DNA from 3 places in the Brevibacillus sp. LEMMJ03 genome. Region 3 is predicted to be linked to each of the others. Evidence: riboswitches for the same ligand, from Rfam matches in the RefSeq annotation. Region 3 holds a riboswitch; each other region holds the start of a gene.
The links. A riboswitch is a leader RNA that binds a small molecule or an ion and turns the genes downstream of it on or off. The one in region 3 is predicted to bind cyclic di-GMP.
Positions count from the first base shown of each region.

Region 1: another riboswitch for cyclic di-GMP. It lies ahead of ggt (gamma-glutamyltransferase); the one in region 3 lies ahead of FOI68_RS14730 (acyl-CoA dehydrogenase family protein).
Region 2: another riboswitch for cyclic di-GMP. It lies ahead of FOI68_RS05820 (methyl-accepting chemotaxis protein); the one in region 3 lies ahead of FOI68_RS14730 (acyl-CoA dehydrogenase family protein).

Region 1 covers NZ_VKJN01000007.1:149,568-153,641, forward strand. Annotated here, with positions in the region: gene FOI68_RS11150 (glutamine--tRNA ligase/YqeY domain fusion protein) at 1-929, opposite strand, end outside; gene FOI68_RS11155 (SET domain-containing protein) at 1,025-1,624, opposite strand; cyclic di-GMP riboswitch class I at 1,910-1,999, shown strand; gene ggt (gamma-glutamyltransferase) at 2,249-3,871, shown strand; gene FOI68_RS11165 (methyl-accepting chemotaxis protein) at 3,967-4,074, shown strand, end outside.
Region 2 covers NZ_VKJN01000003.1:235,429-239,502, reverse strand. Annotated here, with positions in the region: gene FOI68_RS05820 (methyl-accepting chemotaxis protein) at 88-1,767, opposite strand; cyclic di-GMP riboswitch class I at 1,993-2,080, opposite strand; gene abc-f (ribosomal protection-like ABC-F family protein) at 2,164-4,074, opposite strand, start outside.
Region 3 covers NZ_VKJN01000011.1:24,742-28,815, reverse strand. Annotated here, with positions in the region: gene FOI68_RS14735 (helix-turn-helix transcriptional regulator) at 1-930, opposite strand, end outside; cyclic di-GMP riboswitch class I at 1,400-1,485, shown strand; gene FOI68_RS14730 (acyl-CoA dehydrogenase family protein) at 1,655-2,851, shown strand; gene FOI68_RS14725 (citrate synthase/methylcitrate synthase) at 2,901-3,992, shown strand; gene FOI68_RS14720 (MFS transporter) at 4,019-4,074, shown strand, end outside.

The DNA.
Region 1 (4,074 bases), on a different contig from region 3:
GCCCGGATCGCTTCCGGCGTGTAGCCGCGGCGGCGCAGTCCGGCGATGGTGGGCATCCGCGGGTCGTCCCATCCGTCCACGATTTTTTCGTCCACCAGCATTTTCAGCTTGCGTTTGCTCATCACCGTGTTGGTCATGTTCAAACGGGCAAATTCATACTGGCGTGGCACGTGCTCCATCTCGCACTCGCGAATGACCCAGTCGTAGAGCGGACGATGGTCTTCAAACTCGAGCGAGCAGAGCGAGTGGGTCACGCCTTCGATGGCGTCTTCCAGCGGGTGGGCAAAGTCGTACATCGGGTAGATGCACCACTTGTCTCCCGTGTTGTGATGGGTGGCATGGGCGATCCGGTAGAGCACCGGGTCGCGCAGGTTGATGTTCGGCGAGCTCATGTCGATTTTGGCGCGCAGCACTTTTTCGCCGTCCTTGAACTCGCCGTTGCGCATCCGCTGGAACAGGTCCAGGTTTTCCTCCACCGAACGGTTGCGGTACGGACTCTCCGTGCCCGGCTCCGTCAACGTCCCCCGCGTTTTGCGGATTTCCTCGGCGGAGAGGTCGTCGACGTACGCCTTGCCTTTTTTGATCAGCAGCACCGCGCGATTGTACATTTCCTCAAAGTAGTCGGAAGCGAAATACAGACCGTCCCACTCAAAACCCAGCCATTTGACGTCTTCCTTGATCGCTTCCACGTACTCGGTGTCTTCTTTCAGCGGATTGGTGTCGTCAAAGCGCAGGTTGGTTCTGCCCTTGAACTCGTCAGCCAGCTCAAAGTTCAGGCAGATGGATTTGGCATGCCCGATATGGAGATACCCGTTCGGTTCCGGAGGGAAACGGGTAACGACTTCTTTCACTCGTCCCGCCTGCAAATCCTCGATGACGATGTTGCGGATAAAGTTGGATGATGCCGACTTGTTTTCCAATTGAATCAACCTTTCACTTCACCTTTACATTCAATAATACTGATTCCTCATCGAGAGTTCAACAAATCGGGCCTCCCCCGTCCCGCCGCACACCGCCGGGGCACTTACCGCTGCAGCAGCCGGTCGTAGTAGATGTTCACGATGGAATCCAGCGGCTTGCGCTGTTCGACGACAGCCAGAATCTTCTCCAGATGCTGCGGGCGCACCAGATGGGCGAGCGGCTGCGGAACGCGGGCAAACTGGCGGAACGCTTCGCTGGCTAGGGCATCCCAGTACGCGTGATAGCGCAGCAGATCGTCCGGCATCACCCTGACCCGGTCGGTGCCCGTTTCCGGCAGGCAGTCAAACGGTTCGTCCAGATTGAGCGTTCCGTAATCGTCGGTAAGCTGTTCACCGGGCTGAATGTCCCGGGCGGCCAGCTCCAGATCGTAGGCCGTGCCGACGCAGTTGGCGTGAAAGCTGTGGTTGACGAAGCGGGCCTTATCCCAGCAGAGAATGTACGCTCCATGCTGATTGCGAAACGAGTATTTCAACACGTCCTGCTTGCGCAGCGGATCAAGCGATTCCACGTAAGACGGGTCCAATACCTGATCGAGATCGTCCAGCACCCAGACGATGGTTCCCTTGGGAATCAGCTTGGTGGCAAAGACTCCGTACCCGATTTCATCATGAATATACCGCAGTTCCGTATCCGGATGCATCATCGTCTCATTTCCCTCCTTGGCGAAGCGGCCCTGTTTTCTACATCATAAGCAGTCCGGCCGGCTCGGGTGTGTGCAGAGAAAAAAGTTTTCCGCCAAGAGAGGGAGGATCGGACGATGGTCACAAATACAACAGAATTTTTTCATTTTATTATTAAACATCGGGACGTTTTTACCGATCTAATGAAAGGAGATGTGATTTTTCCAAGTCGATTGGACTGCTTGCACCGCGGGATGAAATGAGGATGGTCTCATTTCCCGTTTTCTGAATTTCAAGACCAGCCATTGATATCGAAACGGCAAACCCGGGGAAACCCGGCGGCGCAAAGCTACAGGGGCTACCTCCGCCGCGTGCGGACACGCCAGCCAGTTACCGAAGTATTGATGTAGGACAGACCGATGATCCTATGTCATCGGTCTTTTTATGTAAACAAGCGGTTGCAGGCCATAGGGGGAGGTGAAGCGCCAGACGTACGGACCATCCATCGCAACTCGCTTCTACAACAAGACAAAGGAGGAACGATTGTGAAAAAGTTCTGGACAAAAATCAGCGCGCTGGGTCTGGCCGGCGTTTTAAGCCTGTCCGCCTTCGCACCGGCGGGAAATGCCGCCAACCGTCCAACCTCCATGTCGCCGAACGGCATGGTTACCTCGCCGCACTACCTGGCTACCGCTGCTGCACTGAAGACGCTGCAGGAGGGCGGAAACGCGGTAGATGCCGCGATCGCGGCGGCTTCCACGCTGACCGTCGTCTATCCCCACTACACCAGCATCGGCGGAGACAACTTCTGGCTGATCTACAACGCAAAAACGAAAGAACTGCGCGCCCTGAACGGCAGCGGCCGTGCCGGGGAGAAAGCGACCATCGAGTTCTACAAGAGCAAAGGGTACGATAAAATCCCGTCCCGCGGTTACCTGGCCGCCAACACCGTCCCCGGAGTCGTTTCCGGCTGGTGGGAAGCGTACAACTACGCCCACAAGGAGATGAGCGGCAGCAAGATCCCGTGGAACAAGCTGCTGGAACCGGCGATCGAATACGCCGAAAAAGGCTATCCCGTCTCTCCCAACCAGGTGTACTGGACCAAGTACGCGACCGATCCGACCGACAACGAACTGAAAAATCTGCAGCGCTTCGAAGAGTTCCGCAAAATCTACCTGAAGCCCAACGGCGAGCCGTACCAGGCCGGCGAAATCATGAAGCAAAAAGACCTGGCGGAAACCTTGAAAGTGATCGCCAAAAAAGGGGCGGACGGATTCTACAAAGGCGAAATCGCCAAGAAAATTGTCGACGACGTGCAGAAAAACGGCGGCCTGCTCACCCTGAAAGACTTTGAAACACACACCGCCACCTGGGCAAAGCCGATTTCCGTCGACTACCGCGGGTACAAGGCGTACAACGTGCCGCCCAACTCGCAAGGGATGGCCTCGCTCTCCATTCTCAACATCCTGAACAACTTCGATCTGAAGAGCATGGGCGAAGGCACCCCCGACTACTACCACGTGATTGTCGAAGCGACCAAGCAAGCCTTTGCCGACCGTGACAAATGGCTGACCGACCCTGAGTTTGCCGACATTCCGCTGGATTACCTGCTGTCCAAAGAGCACGGACAAGAATTGGCCAAGCGCATCGACATGAAACAGGCAGCCAAAACCGTGGAGCCGCTCGATCCGAAGGGGGACACCGTCTGGCTCGGCGTCGTCGACAAGGACGGCAACGCCGTTTCGATGATTCAAAGCCACTACTTCGACTGGGGCTCCGGCATCGTCGCCAAAGGCACCGGCGTACTGCTGCAAAACCGCGGCAGCTACTTCTCCCTGGATCCGAACCACATCAACCGGTTGGAGCCGGGCAAGCGCACCTTCAACACCATCAATCCGGCGATGCTGTTTAAAGGAGACAAGCCCTACCTCCTCTACGGAACCCAAGGCGGGGAAGGACAGCCTCAGACCCAGGCCGCCCTGGTGACCCGCATCGTCGATTTCGGCTTCAGCGTACAGGACGCGATCGAAGCGCCGAGATGGCTGCACGGACGCAACTGGGGCGCTTCTTCCAACAACCTCAAGGTGGAAAGCCGGATTCCGCAGGACGTCCTGGACGAACTGATCAAACGCGGTCACCCGGTCGAGAAACTGGAAGCCGCCTACACGGATCAAATGGGCCAATCCGGGGCGATTCTGATCGATCCCGTCACCAACGTGAAGTTTGGCGGCGCCGATCCGCGCGGAGAAGGAGCAGCACTCGGATATTGATTCACTCCAGACTGCCGGGAATGTTCCCGGCAGTCTGAATGCTTTCACGCTTCAGACGTTCGAACAGGCCTCATCATAAAAGGAGGAATTCCCTCGTGTTTGTCTTCGGCAAACTTCGAAACAAACTCATTGTTTGGTTTCTTGTCGTAGCGATCATTCCACTCATCGGCACCTCCCTGTACATCACCACCAGCAGTTCGGCA
Region 2 (4,074 bases), on a different contig from region 3:
ACCGGGGCTTCCCCGCTCCATGACAAAAGGGAGTGCATCGATACGGGAATCGTAATCGACACACTCCCTTTCGTTTCAGGAAGAAAGCTACACTTTAAACCTGTTTACCGTTTCCATCAAGCCCGTGGCGATTTCACTTAATTGTTGAGCGGTGGACGCCACTTCTTCCGACGATGCGGTCAGTTCTTCGGAAGAGGCTGCGACTTCTTCCGTGGTCGCCGAGTTTTCCTCTGTAACGGCGCTTACCTGCTCCACCCGTTCCATCACGATATCCTTGAACTTCACGATCTCGTCCATGGCCATGTACGTCTTCTTCATCAGAGGGGCGATGTTTTCGACGGAAGCCAGGATATCCGCAAAGGATTTTACCGTATTTTCCACCGATGTCACCTGCTCCATGACGGAGGCTTCCACGTTCTGGGACGTTTTGATCACTTCATCCGTATCGTTGTGGATCGATTCGACCAACTGGAGAATGGTATTGGTATGCTGCCTGGACTCTTCCGCCAGTTTTCTGACTTCTTCCGCCACCACCGCAAACCCTCTGCCTGCTTCTCCCGCTCTTGCCGCTTCAATGGCCGCATTCAACGCCAGCAGGTTGGTCTGGTCCGATATGCCGGAAATGATATCGGTAATGCCGCTGATCTCCTTGACCGAGTCGGTCAGAATCCCCACTTTCTTGACAACGACTCCAATGGCTTGTTTGATCTCCTCCATGGAGGTGACCAGCTTATCCATTTCTTCTTTTCCGATATGGGCTTTGTTCTCAGCCGTTTCGGTTTCGTCCTTGACGTTTTGCAGTTCCTGATACACATGTTCGATGTTGCTGGTCAACTGCGACAGAGCCCCGACAATCTCGGACAAATCCTGGGCCTGAGTGGCCGCTCCCGCTGCTACGTGCTGCATGGTCGCAGCAAGCTCCTGATAGGATGCCGACATTTCCTCCGAAACAGCCGCCAGGTTTCGGGAATGATCCGTCACTTCATGCGAATTGCTCTTTACCTCTGTCAATGCTTTTTTCATGTTGTCGATGACCACTACCAACGACCTGTTCATCTGGGCAAATTCGTTTTTGCCTTCCGCTTCCAGCGAAACGGTGAAGTCATATGCCGAGAGCCTTGCCAGGACGCTGTTGATCTGAGCCATGGAGCCTTTCATCAGTGTTGTCAGGAGCAGCGTCAGGCCACCAACGATCACGGCGATTCCGACAGCAAATCCAATAAACAGGTTTTTCGCCTGCTGGTATTCCCCGTCGGCTTGATTCACCACTTGTTTCGCCTCATCCGCCTGCAAGGTCACCAGTTTGTTGATATTGGTTTGAACAGCGTCAGCATACTGGGTGAGTTGGGCTCTCTCTTCTTCCGTCGTTGCCACGTTGGACTTCAATCTGCCGATAAACGAGTCCACTGCTTCCAGATAACGGGTATAATTCCTGTCGATTTCGTCAATAATGGCCCTCTGTTCCTCGCTCATCTCATGATTCCGAACGTGGAGGATGCTGCCTGCGCTGGACTTTTGGGTTTCGATCGACTGTACCACATTTTGATCATAGCGATTGGCAAACAACAGTTTTGCGGATTCAAGCCTGATGCTGTAAAAGTCCGTTTCAAACTGCTTCAGTGCAAGGGATTTGAGCATGTTTTTCTCGTACAGATCGTCCATGTCCTGGCTGAACGCTGCCATGTTGTTCAAGGCGGTGAAGGAAAGATATCCGACGGAAACCAATGTGACGACAAATAATGTAAGCAATAATGTGGTGATTTTCACATTTTTGGCTACGTTCTTGTGTTTTACAACAATTGCATGATGAACTTGCTCATTGTCAACTGCATGTCTTGCTGCCACTTTTCAGACCTCCAGATTTCATGATTACGGTTGCCACTCATCCTTGACTCTCGTCAATCCCTGCCAAATTCGGGTCTCACCCCCTTTTTCTGCCAAAAAACAAAAAAGCCTTCCTGCTAAAAGGGCAAGAAGGCTTAAAAAAAACAGATTGGCAACCGGCTGCCATAGTAAACGAAGTTACCTTAGGCCCTTAGCTTTGCGTCCCTACTTTTCAATAGGTTTGCCTTTTTCCAAAATATATCAATTGTCGATATAATGGTAACTTATACCGTTGCGTCCCGTCAAGGGGGACACATTTTCTCCTGCCTGCTCTCCCGGCTAGCTCTCCTGCCGCTCCATCCACTCGCGGTACAGGGCGTCGATCTCCTCCGTCAACCGCTCCAGCTCCTGCTGCCAGCCGATCAGTTTCCGGTAGTCCGTCTCGCCGCCGGACAGCAGGGCCATCACCTCATCCCGCCGGGCTTCCCGCTCGGCGATCGCCCGCTCCAGTTCCGCCAGCTTGTACGGGTTGGGCCGCTTGCGGGAGCTGGCCGCATCCGGGCCGGAACCGGCCGGTTTCATCGTGTGCGGCATCGTTTCGGCATGCGGCCGCTTTTCGCTTTGCAGCGGCTCCCCCGCTTTCCGCGTGTTCTCCGCCGTCCGGCTGCCAGCCCCGCTGCGCCGCTGTCTTCGTTTTTCCCACGCCTCTTCAAAGGTTCCCTCGTCGTGGACCAGCCGGCCGTTTTCCACCCAGTAGACGCCGTCCACCATCTTTTGCAAAAAGTACCGGTCGTGGGAGACGATGAGCAGCGATCCCTGAAAGCCGGCCAGCGCCTCCTCCAGCGTTTCACGCGCCTCAATGTCCAGGTGGTTGGTCGGCTCGTCCAGCACCAGCAGGTTGACGTCCTGGTGCATCAACTGCGCCAGCCGCAGGCGCATCCGCTCCCCGCCGCTCAACTGGCCGATCCGCTTGAACACCTGTTCGCCGTAAAACAAAAACTTGGCCAGCCGGTGACGCGCTTCCGCCTCGGAGACGGCCGCCGTCTCCCGAAACACGTCGATCACCCGCCGCTCCTGGTCCCCCTCCAGCGCCCGCTGGGAGAGATAGCCGAGCTTGACTCTGCTTCCGATCCGCACCGCTCCCTCGTCAGGCGGAAGCTCACCCACCATCATCTTAATCCACGTCGACTTGCCGCAGCCGTTAGGGCCGAGGAGCGCTTTTCGCTCGCCGTAGCGCAGCAGAAGGGAGGCGCCGTCAAACAGCCGCTTCTCCCCGAACGACTTGCTCACGCCCTCCGCGACCAGCACCTCTTCGCCGCTCCGCTCCGCCTTATGAAACGCAAGGCCCATCCGCTCCGCTTCCAGACGGGGCCGTTCGATCCGCTCCAGACGGTCCAGCGCCTTTTCCATGCTTTTCGCCCGGCGGTGAAACGCCTCGTTGGGCGGATTGGAACGGTTGCCCCACTCCTTCAGCCGTTTGATCGCTTCCTGCATCTTTTTGATCTTTTTCTGCTGCTCCTGGTACTCGGCAAACTGGCGCAGCAGCCGCTCCTCCCGCTCTTTGACGAAAGCGCTGTAATTGCCGATGTAGTGTTCCGCCACGCCTCCGTCGAGGTGGTAGATGGAACTGACCACCGCGTCCAGAAAGCAGCGGTCGTGCGAGATCAACAGCACCGTTCCCGGATAGTCGCGCAAAAACCCCTCCAGCCACTCCATCGCCTCCAGGTCGAGATGGTTGGTCGGCTCATCCAGGAGAAGAACGTCACTCTGCTGGCAGAGCAGTTTGGCCAGTCCCGTCTTGGTCTGCTCCCCTCCGCTCAACCGCGCAAAGGGCGTGGACAGAAATCCCTCGGAGAGGCCCAGGCCGTCCGTCACCTGTGCCATGCGGGCTTCCCACTGATAGCCGTCCAGCCGCTCAAACTCGGACTGCAGCGCCTGGTAGCGCCCGATCAGCCGCTCCAGCTCTCGGTCCGCTTCACCGACGCAGCTCATCTCCCGCTCCAGTGAGCGCATCTCTTCCTGTATCGCCAGGACGTCGCCAAAGGCGCTGGCGATCACGTCCCGCGCCGTCCATTCCGGCGGGTACTGCGGCGTCTGCGGAAGGTAGGCCCAGCGGATGCCCTTCGCCCGGAACACCTCTCCCGTGTCGGGCTGCTCCAGACCGGCCAGCAGCTTGAACAGCGTGGTTTTGCCCGCGCCGTTCGGTCCGACGATGCCGACCCGCTCGCCCGCCTTGATCTCCAGCGTGAC
Region 3 (4,074 bases):
TTCTCTGTATTCCTCAAGCAATTGCATGCGGTATTCCTGCGGCTCCACCAATTCGGCATCGTTTCCGTACTGCTTCATCCAGCGCAAGAACTCTTCAGCCCCGCGTGTCGTTACAATCAGCAGCAAGGAACCATCCTGTTCGTCGATGAATTGTGGCGGGGAGTCATAGTGATGTTCCTTGATGTAACGGGCAACTTTGCTGGAAAAGCGGACCTTGAACGTGACTTCGTCTGTTTCGGCCTTGATTCCCCACACTTTATCCAGATAGCGGTCAATGTCGAAGTCATCTTCAATAAAAAACTTCTTGTTCGTCAGTGCGATGGACCGGAATCGGTTTAGCCGGAACGTCCGAATCTCCTCGCGCTCATGGCAATATCCGATCAGATACAAGTAACCGCCCCGAGGCACGAGGTAATATGGATCAATCATCCGTCTTGTCAGATCGTCCCGGTACATCGTGTAGTATTCGCACGTGATCGTCACTTCCTGGATGATGGCCTCAATGATTCGCTGTATGATCAGATCCTGCTCCGGGTTGGACTGTTCCGTATGAATCCGAATGCGTTTACTGATCTGCAGCAGCTGATCATTCACTTGAAAGCGTGTTAGAATTTTGTCCATTGCCGATTGGAACGATCGCTGAAACGGATGCCCTTTCAGTTTCGTTTGGCCTGAGAGTATCGGGTAGAGAGAAATCGCGAGGTATTCTTCCGTCCCCAGCTTCCCCGGTGTCTGAACGTACTTGTCGATGAGATAATACCCTTTGTTTCCTTCCCGCATGATTTGAATGCCACAGTCATCCAACCGCCTAATGTCGCGATATATGCTCCGAACGGAAGTGCCGGCCAGGTTGGCAAGTTCCGGCGCGGTAATGCCTGGACTTTGTTGAATGGTGGTTAGGATGAAAAAAAGGCGTTGAATCAAGTCCATGGTGTTCACCCCAACATCGGAAAAGTCATCCCTCTAACCATTCGTGTCAAAAAGTCTGAAACCTATCATTGCATGATCATTTTGTTTTGGCTTTTTACACCGTGCGAGATCACCGAAGCGGGTTACCGCTTCTATTAGTACCTACTCCAGGCCTAAATTTAGCTATTTGACTGTCATAAGTGACTGCTTCTTGGGGTTGATAACTGACTGTGGCTCCAAGCAGCAGCTCTAATGCAATCGTTACTGAAGAAAGTTTGCGGAACATGTTGTGCTAAAAATTAAAATGCCCACCTTTATTGAAAATGAGTATAATTTGTTGCTGAGATTTCACCGCTGAAGTTAGGACAATGGAAGTGATACATCGTTTGTCCTTCTTTCCAAACCAACGATAAGTTAATAAAAATTTATGCAAATGGTCTATGATAATTTTTGAAAATGCGTTACAATCGAACTAGCAAAAAGGAAAAATTTACGTTAAGGGCAAACTAACCGAAAGGTTAGGACGCAAAGCTACGGGTCTAAAGTCATAACGACCATGATCGCCGGGCTGCCGGAATTAGTTCTATATCACATGCTCTATTTTCGGCTGCCCTTTTTTGCAAAAGGGGGCTTTTTTATTTTCAAAATGTGAAATGTAGGAGGTTCAGCGAAATCAAATAAGTCAAACTCATTTGGCGTACAGTTTATTCCACATTAAAAAACACAGAAAATCGGAGGGAGTACTATGAATTTTGAGTGGACAAAAGACCAAATGATGTGGATTGAAAAGGTCAGACAATTCATGATCGACTTGGATGTAGAAAATGCTTTAAAAAGCGAGAGCGAGCAGCTGCCTTGGCAGATTCGCCAAGCGTCCGGCAAACAGGGACTAATTGGCCTGGATGTTCCGAAGGAATACGGAGGCGAAGGTTTGAGCGCCGTTACAATGGGACTTCTTTACGAGGAATGCGGCAAATTCGGAGTCAACACCCGCGAAGTCATCGGCGCCGGACACGGCAACATGATCGCCAAATTCGGAACTCATGAGCAAAAAAGCAGGTATTTGCCTTCACTCATAAAAGGAGATTTACTGGTGGGCGTCGGTTTGACGGAACCGAACTGCGGTTCCGACCTGGCCGCTATCGAAACGTTCGCTCGTAAAGATGGAGCGAATTACATATTGTCGGGCTGCAAGGAATGGGTAAGCCGTGTGGAGGAGGCCGGCGTATTCGTCGTCTTCGCTCAAACGAAGCACGGTTCCGGAACGAAAGGCTTGACCGCCTTCCTTGTCGATATGAACGATCCCAATATCGAGAAATACGCCCTGGAGCCGATGGGAATGAAAGGTTGGTCCTATGGCGGCTTCCGGCTTCACGATGTCGTGATTCCGGCGGAGAACCGATTGGGTCTGGAAGGGGAAGGCTTCCGGATATTTAACCAACACTTCGGCTATTGGCGGGTACTGATGGGAATCATCTGCGTCGGAGCGGCCAGAAAGGCACTGGAGCAAGGCGTGCAGTATGCCAAAGAACGGATGGCCTTCGGCGGTCCGATCGGCCGGTTTCAGTCCGTCATGCACAAAATCGCCGAGCACGCGACCCTTCTGGAAACGGCAAGTCTGCTCAGCCTGAAGGCGCTGGACGTTTTGGACCGCGGTCATTCCAATACAATGGAAGCCTCGATGGCCAAATGGTATTCGACGACCACGGCCTACAAGGCGATCGACGACATGCTGCAGATCCATGGCGCCCGGGGCTACGTCAAGGAATACGGCCTTGAGCAGAAACTACGCGACGTGCGCGGCCTGATGATAGCCGACGGCAGCACGGACGTGCTGAAATCGTTAATTGGCCGGGATTTGATGGGCAGGGAAATCTACGATGCGATGCTGGGGCGCGCTCGGGAAGAACAACCACTGCGCGTCCTCAATATGGTGCCATAACCTGCCTTACCATATAAAACGGACATCGATATAGACAGGAGAGCGAACCATGACTGTGAATGAAGGACTTGAGAATGTCGTTGTCGCCAAAACCGCGGTCAGCCTTGTAGACGCAGAGAAGGGGAACCTGGTGTACCGGGGATTTCACGCCAGGGATCTGGCCCGCGATAAAAGCTTCGAGGAGGTCGCTTATCTTCTCCTGCACGGAAATCTGCCGGACGTAGACGAGCGCAAGGACACGCTGGAAAAGTGGGCGTCCGCACGGGAGCTCCCCGCTTCCGTCCGAAACGTCATCGACGCCCTTTCCGAAACGCACGACTTGATGAGCATGCTGCGTACCGCTGTCTCCGCGCTGAGCATCGATAGCCCGGAATATCCGCCTACTTTGCAGCAAGCCACCTCCGTCATCATAAAGCTGCCCGTGATCATCGCTTATTGCTACCGTCGGCTCAAGGGCCTGGAGCCTGTTGCTCCCCGGCCCGACCTCGGGCATACCGCTAACTATTTATACATGCTGAGGGGTACGGAGCCGTCCCCCGTCCATGTTCAGGCGCTGGAAGCTTATTTGAACCTGCTGATGGATCACGGGATGAACAGCTCCACCTTTACCGCCCGCGTGATCGCCTCGACCCGTTCGGATCTCGTTTCCGCGATCACCGGAGCCATCGGCGCTTTGAAAGGACCGCTTCATGGCGGAGCCCCTTCCTTGGTGCTGGACATGCTGAAAGACATCGGCACGAAAGATAACGCTGAGCCGTGGATCAAGCGGCGCTTGGAAAGCGGAGGAAGATTGCCGGGCTTCGGACACCGCGTGTACAAAACGAAAGACCCGCGATCCGAAGCTTTAAGGCTCATCGCCACCGAATTGTCAGGCAGTGATGCCTGGCTCGATCTGGCCGTGCACGTGGAGCAAACAGCCCAGGATCTGCTGGCCGTATATAAACCTCACCAAAAGCTGTATACCAATGTGGAGTATTATGCGGCTGCCGTCATGAATGCGATCGGCTTCGAACCGGAGCTGTTCACGCCGACCTTTGCTTTAACGCGGTCGGTAGGCTGGTGCGCGCATATCATTGAAGCCTCCCAAGGCCGTTTGGTGTATCCGGATTCCGCTTACATCGGACGATTGCCTTCTGAATAACTTTTTGGGGAAAAGGAGGCCGATCAATGGCACGCCGACAAATCATTATGTTTTTGGCCACCATGAACGTGTTCATCTTGTT